Regions from separate parts of the Rouxiella sp. T17 genome, predicted to be linked through region 2. Evidence: riboswitches for the same ligand, from Rfam matches in the RefSeq annotation. Region 2 holds a riboswitch; the other holds the start of a gene.
The links. Region 2 has a riboswitch for thiamine pyrophosphate ahead of thiC (phosphomethylpyrimidine synthase ThiC). Riboswitches for the same ligand answer to the same signal wherever they lie in the genome.
Positions count from the first base shown of each region.

Region 1: another riboswitch for thiamine pyrophosphate. It lies ahead of thiM (hydroxyethylthiazole kinase); the one in region 2 lies ahead of thiC (phosphomethylpyrimidine synthase ThiC).

Region 1 is NZ_JAWUEA010000030.1:92,657-96,465, reverse strand. It holds gene SC206_RS10840 (GntR family transcriptional regulator) at 1-135, shown strand, start outside; gene thiD (bifunctional hydroxymethylpyrimidine kinase/phosphomethylpyrimidine kinase) at 158-976, opposite strand; gene thiM (hydroxyethylthiazole kinase) at 976-1,794, opposite strand; TPP riboswitch at 1,829-1,925, opposite strand; gene SC206_RS10825 (ATP-grasp domain-containing protein) at 2,083-3,330, opposite strand.
Region 2 is NZ_JAWUEA010000002.1:7,471-11,279, forward strand. It holds gene nudC (NAD(+) diphosphatase) at 1-566, opposite strand, end outside; gene rsd (sigma D regulator) at 676-1,194, shown strand; TPP riboswitch at 1,282-1,409, shown strand; gene thiC (phosphomethylpyrimidine synthase ThiC) at 1,534-3,501, shown strand; gene thiE (thiamine phosphate synthase) at 3,498-3,809, shown strand, end outside.

The sequences.
Region 1 (3,809 bases), on a different contig from region 2:
TACACCATTTTTGCGGCGCTGAAGGCGCGCGATCCCGATGCCGCCGAGCAGGCACTACGCGCGCATTTGCAGGAGATGATTTTCTCGATCACCCCTATCGCCCAGCAAAACAGCGAATGGTTTGAAAACGACTAGGGCTTTTCAAACGAATAGAAAGTTACCACCAGCGATGAAAATGATGCACGGGGCCGATGCCCTCACCCACTTCCAGCGAGTCGGCCTGCTGCAACGCCTGTTGTAGATACGCTTTCGCCTCGCGAACCGTCTCAATCCAATTTGCCTGACGAGGACGAATCGCCGCCAGCGCCGCGCTCAGCGTGCAGCCCGTGCCGTGGGTATTTTTGGTTGCCACGCGAGGTGCCGTAAATCGCTCGCGATAGTCGGCGGTCATTAACCAATCCGGACTTTCGCTGTCACTCAAATGGCCCCCCTTCATTAATACCGCCTCGCAGCCCATCGCCAGCAACGCCTCGCCCTGACGGCACATTTCGCGCTCGTCGGTCGCCATCTCGCAGTTCAGCAACGCGGCGGCTTCGGGCAGGTTTGGCGTAATCATCGACACCTGCGGCAGCAGCCAATGTCGCAGTGCCTCGACGGCGTCGGGCGTCAGCAGCGGATCGCCGCTTTTCGCCAGCATGACCGTATCGAGCACCACGAATGCCGGCCCCTTGTGCAGCTTGCGATAGTGACGCAGCCTTTCAGCCACCACCTCTACCACCTGCGTATTTGCCAGCATGCCGATTTTTGCGCTATCAATGCGCACATCACTCAGCACTGAGTCGAGCTGCGCGCCAACAAAATCTGGTTCGATATTATAAACCGACTGCACGCCACGGGTATTTTGCGCCACCAGCGCCGTAATGACGCTGGTGCCGTAGGCTTCGAGTGCCGAAAAGGTTTTCAAATCGGCCTGAATGCCCGCCCCGCCGCTAGGATCGGTGCCTGCGATTGTCAACACATTGATTCTCTTACTCATTATGCGCCTCCGTTTGCATTTTCATTCGCAAGTGATTCCGCGCCGATCAGGTAAAGATGGTCAAGGAAAGCTGGCGTGAAGCTGCCGGGCCCTTTGGCTTCGCGACTGGCTAATTCCCCCGCGCAGGACATCACGCGGCAGGCGGCGGCAACGTTATCGACTCGCTCACCTTTTAAGGAAGTAAACGCCGCAACCACTGCCGAAAGCGCGCAACCCGTGCCGACCACGCGTGTCATCAGCGCGTCGCCGCCCGGTACCGCCCAGCTTTTTTCGCCGTCGGTGATGTAATCTACTTCGCCGGTTACGGCGATAACCGCGCCCGTTTGACGCGCCAAGGCTTCGGCGGCGGGTAACGCGGCCAGTGAAGTGTCGCCGCTGTCTACGCCACGACCTGAAGCAGCAAGGCCGCTCAACGCCATGATTTCAGAGGCGTTTCCGCGAATGGCCGCCGGTTTTAGCTTAATAATTTGGTGGCAGAATTCCGTGCGCCAGCCGAGTGCGCCGACGGCGACCGGGTCAAGCACCCACGATTTATTGGCTTCGTTTGCCGCGTGAATGGCGGCAAGCATCGATTCGGCGCGTGCAGAAGTGAGCGTGCCGACATTGACCAGCAGCGCGTTGGCGATGGCGCTAAACTGCGCGGCTTCACGGGAATCAATCACCATCGCGGGCGACGCACCGAGCGCCAGCAGCACGTTGGCGGTGATCGATTGCACCACGTCGTTGGTCATGCAGTGAACTAAAGGTGAGGTTTGGCGAAACTGCGTGAGAGTGTCGGCGGCCAGGCGGCCCGGAAAAACAGGAGGTCGAGTCATCATAAAATTCCCAACCGGCGATCAAGAAGGGGTACCGGTCGAGATACCACGACTTCCCTACGCTGGCATTATCCAGATCAGGTTATACGGGTATTTCTCAGCCTTCACAAAGAAGGGCACCCCGAGTCGATAAGCAATTTAACAAATCTTGCGCCAGCTTACGGGAAGCGGCTTGTTGATACAAGCCTTAGCCAGCGTACTTGACCGGTACGCTATTTATCTATTTATCTATTTATCTATTTATCTATTTATCTATTTATCTATTTATCTATTTATCTATTTATCTATTTATTACAGATTTTCTGATTCCCATTTCCTGTATAACTCATAGGAATTTTGAATGTCATCCTTATTATCGCCTGTAATAAAGAACGCAGCTGGGCAAGATGTGACATCGATAGTCGGACTCAGTAGTGTGTTGTTGGCTATTTTCATAATGACACTCACAAATCCAGGAAGTGTATTAAGGAACCCTTTGAATTCGGCATGTGAAAAGGGTTTTCGCTGAGAGGCGATACTATGAATGCAACGTAATAGTTTTGACTGTGTATATTGCTCCACGGCTAGACCAAATAAGTCTGGACGGGTATACGCGAACCTCATGAGTTCCAACTGATCGCTGCCCGTAGCAAGGCGAATGGCTTTCGGATTAGCCGCACCGGAAACGCGCGCTCCTATTTCAATAAGCGTTGCTCCATCCTCAGCTAAAATTAGCTCGGTATGGCCAGCCCCTTTAACGATTCCGACGGCATCTAACGCTTTTAAGGTATATTCTATAGCGCGTGTTGTATCTAATGAACAAGGGTCACACAGCTCATCAAAGTCATAGAGATTTCTGCCAGAAATAAGCTTTTTTGATACTTTCCATACATCGGTGACTTTATGCTTACCTCCAAGACTCGCTGTATTAACAACAAATTCTGTCCCTTCAATAAACCTTTGTATCAGTGCATTATCATTATGGGAATGTAAGCAATTTTGCTTACCCGTAATTTTCAGGGTTGCCTCTTCAACGTCTGTTTCTGACGTGCATATATATACATCATCTGAACCACCACTATCAGGAGGCTTAACGACAACCTTGCCCTCTCCATATTGCTTAAACCAATCTTTAAGTTCTTCGGCATCATGACTAAGAAACTGCTTCGTCGTTCGTAATCCTGCAAGTTCTACCGCTTGATTCATCAAAAATTTATTTCGACGGAGCGCCGTCGTTGCGGGATCGTTGCCTTCTAAACTTAACGCCCATGCAATCCACTCACTCAGCGCGACAGCACATTCACGACCAGGAATAACAGCTATTGGGTTATGAGTTGCAATTTGTCTCAAGTTTTCATCTTCAAGCCCGTTACTCCAACGGTAGCAAGCCTTATAGCGGTGCTTGTTGAAACTAGGGTTGGACAAAACATTAATAGCACTGTCGGACTCGATATGAATAAGGTCGAAATGCTCCTCGATTTCATTACTCACCCAGGCTCCTACTGATATAGCATTCACAATCGCTACTACCGGCTTTTGATTTTCTGTTTTTATTTCCATTATGAATACATCTCTTAACGTAGAGGGTAAGTTGAACCCGTTTTTTTCTTTTTAATGAAAAATAAGCGAAGGAAATTAACCACTCAAATACAACCCTGTGAAAATACTTATATTTAAACATAGCGTCAATATAAAACTTTTTATTTTAAAAGAGTGTACAGCGCATTGCGGATATTTAGATAAAAACGGTGAATGTATTATACTGACATTATATTAATTTATTATTAATAGTATAAATATACTCTTCCCAATCAATTAACTTTAAACATAGTGAAGATTAATTTCATATATTTACCTATATCGTTACCTATATTATTACTGATCTCATTACTTATCTCATTACTTATATCGTTACTTACCAATGTAGTTATTATGAAAACCACCTTCTACTGACAGTAAATAATTGTGTTTTTTATCTCCCTACTGACGCTAAAAAATTCTGATTTAGCAGACGGTTACGATTTTTGCCGCCGCTTTCA
Region 2 (3,809 bases):
ACGTAGCGCACGTTTTTGACCCGGATATTGCTCTCTTCCATCACTTCGCGGGCCACGGTTTCTTCCAGCGTTTCGCCGACTTCGGCAAATCCGGCCAGTACCGTGTGAACGCCGCCACGATGTCGAACGTGCTGCGCGAGCAGAATTTCTTCGCCGCGACGTATGGCGACAATAATGCACGGCGCAATTTGCGGGTAATAGCGTTCTTTACAGTGTCCGCACAGCGCGGCCCATTCGGTTTTGCTGACGAGCATTTCATGGCCGCAATAGCCGCAGAATTTATGCGATCGATAGAACTCCGAAAGTTGCACGCCTCTGCCAACCAATTGGAATAATTCGCGATCCTGATCCAGTAATTGTCGCGCAGAAAGCATATGATCCTTCATGCTTTTTCGGATCAGCCACACGGGCTCGCCCTGCCATTCGCCTATCTGTCGGCCCGCCTCGCCCGCAAGAGAGAATTGCGTCGCGGATCCGTTCGGCAACGATCCGTCAGGTAGCCATAATTTGCCATCCTGACTGAGGATCCACCAGCCGCTATGTTGATCTGTTATTTGCATTTCCATGTTGTTGTTGCATAACCTCGACTACACTGACAGTCTGGAAGATAAAGTGATTTTAGTAAGCTTTAACCTTTACCTTAAACGTCTGACAAAAAAAATTTCGGAGTCAACCATGTTAACTCGTCTCGAAAGGCTGACCCAACGCGTTGGCGGCAGTAATGAGTTGGTCGATCAGTGGCTACATGCAAGAAAAGAACTGCTGGTTTCATATCTCACCCTCGTGGGCTTGAAACCGAATAAAGAAGCTCATATTCCGCTTAACGAAAAGGCCCTCGACAGTTTCTGTCATCACCTGGTTGATTACCTCTCTGCAGGTCACTTCCACCTCTATCACAGGATAGTTGAAGAAGTCGATGGTACCCAAGCCGCGATTTCCCAACAGGTCGCCGCAAGAATTTTCCCGGCTTTGGAAGCCAATACCGAAACCATTATGGCCTTCCATGACAGCTATACCGATACCGAATTCAAGGACGACGATATTTTCGCCTTCCACTATGCGCTGTCAGATATTGGCGAAGCGCTCGATGCCCGCTTCGAGCTTGAAGATCAGCTGATCAATCTGGCGCTGGCTTCAAAATTTGACGTTTTGCCGCCTGTTGCAAACGACGAAGCCATCGTGCGACCTGCATAACAGTTTTCGCTAAAAACCCTGCAAAGGGTTGTGTTTTAAAATGAGCCTCGTATATTGAGGCTTCTTAAACGGCCTGTCACTAGAGGCCAATTCTTGTCGGAGTGCCTAGCGTAAACCCTGATTTATCGGGAATTTACCAGGCTGAGACCGTTAATTCGGGATCCGCGGAACCTGATCGGGTTAGTACCCGCGAAGGGAACAAGAGTAATTTATTGCGTTTGGCTTTTATCGCCGTTTCCTGTCACTCAGGGGCGCGACAAGGTTCAGATACACGCTTTACTCCCGCCGTAAACCTCCTGACAAGCAATTTTCCCTATCGCTAATCACGAGGAATTTGCTATGTCGAACACCCCTGAAGTCCAGATCGAACCCGTAAAAAAAACCAGTAATCGCCGTCAGCAGCGCGCAGAAGCGCAGGCGTTTATCGACAGTTTACAGGGCGTCGCTTTCCCAAACTCCAAACGTATTTATCTACAGGGCAGCCGCGCCGATATTCAGGTGCCGATGCGCGAGATCCAGCTTAGCCCGACGATGATCGGCGGCAGCAAAGACGATCCGAAGTTTGAAGATAATGAAGCAATTCCGGTGTATGACACAGCCGGGCCTTACGGCGATCCCGAGTCTACCATCGACGTGCATCGCGGTCTCGACAAGGTACGCGCCAGCTGGATCCGCGATCGTCACGATACGGAAGAGCTCGCGGGGGTCAGCTCCGGTTTTACCCAGCAGCGCATGGCCGATGAAGGCCTCGATCACCTGCGTTTTGACCATCTTCCACGCCCGCGCAAAGCCAAAGCGGGCCACTGCGTGACGCAAATGCACTACGCGCGCAAAGGCATTGTGACGCCAGAAATGGAATATATTGCGCTGCGTGAAAACATGGGTCGCGAGCGTATTCGCGGTGAAGTGCTGCTGCAACAGCATCCGGGTGAAAGTTTTGGCGCCACGCTGCCGCAAAATATCACGCCCGAATTTGTCCGTGACGAAGTTGCCGCCGGACGCGCCATTATTCCCGCCAACATCAATCACCCCGAATCCGAGCCGATGATCATTGGCCGTAACTTCCTGGTAAAAATCAACGCCAACATCGGTAACTCCGCCGTGACCTCGTCGATTGAAGAGGAGGTCGAGAAGCTGGTGTGGTCCACCCGCTGGGGCGCCGACACGGTGATGGATCTTTCCACCGGCCGCTACATTCACGAAACCCGCGAATGGATTATGCGTAACAGTCCGGTGCCGATTGGTACTGTGCCAATTTATCAGGCGCTGGAAAAAGTCAACGGCGTGGCGGAAGACCTGAACTGGGAAATGTTCCGCGACACGCTGTTGGAGCAGGCCGAGCAAGGCGTCGATTACTTTACTATTCACGCGGGCGTGCTGCTGCGCTACGTGCCGATGACCGCCAAACGTCTGACCGGCATCGTCTCGCGCGGCGGTTCGATCATGGCGAAATGGTGCCTGTCGCACCACAAAGAGAGTTTCCTGTATCTGCATTTCCGCGAAATCTGCGAAATTTGCGCCGCCTATGACGTGTCGCTGTCGCTGGGTGACGGGCTGCGTCCGGGGTCGATTCAGGATGCCAACGACGAAGCGCAGTTTGCCGAGCTGAAAACGCTGGGCGAGCTGACCAAGATTGCCTGGGAATATGACGTGCAGGTGATGATTGAAGGTCCGGGGCACGTGCCGATGCAGATGATCCGCCGCAACATGACCGAAGAGCTGGAAAAATGCCACGAAGCGCCGTTCTACACGCTGGGGCCTTTGACTACGGATATTGCGCCGGGTTATGACCATTTCACGTCCGGCATTGGCGCGGCAATGATTGGCTGGTTCGGCTGCGCGATGCTGTGCTACGTCACGCCGAAAGAGCATCTCGGCCTGCCGAATAAAGAGGATGTGAAACAGGGTTTGATCACCTACAAAATCGCGGCGCACGCGGCGGATCTGGCAAAAGGCCATCCGGGCGCGCAGATCCGCGATAACGCCATGTCGAAGGCGCGTTTCGAATTCCGCTGGGAAGATCAGTTCAATCTGGCGCTGGATCCTCACACCGCCCGCGCCTATCACGACGAAACGCTGCCGCAGGAATCCGGCAAGGTCGCGCACTTCTGCTCGATGTGCGGACCAAAATTCTGTTCGATGAAAATCACTCAGGAAGTTCGCGATTACGCCGCCGCGCTGGAAGCCAAGGCGATCCCGATTGATATCGTGGAAACCGGCATGCTGCAAATGTCGAAAACCTTCCGCGCCAGCGGTGGCGAACTTTATCATCCCGCCGACAAAATTGAAGAAGGAGTGGGTAAATGACTATTCCGTCTATTCAGACCCTTTCCACTGCCCCGTTTATCCCGTCTACCCCGTTTCCCGAGGTGCCGTATTATCTCGGGCTTTATCCGGTCGTCGACAGCGTAGAGTGGATCCGTCGCTTGCTGGAAACCGGCGTTAAAACGCTGCAACTGCGCATCAAAGATTTGCCCGACGACGAGGTCGAACCCGCGATTATCGAGGCCATTAAATTAGGCCACCAGCATCACGCGCGGTTGTTTATCAACGATTACTGGCGGCTGGCGGTGAAGCATCAGGCTTACGGCATTCATCTGGGTCAGGAAGATCTG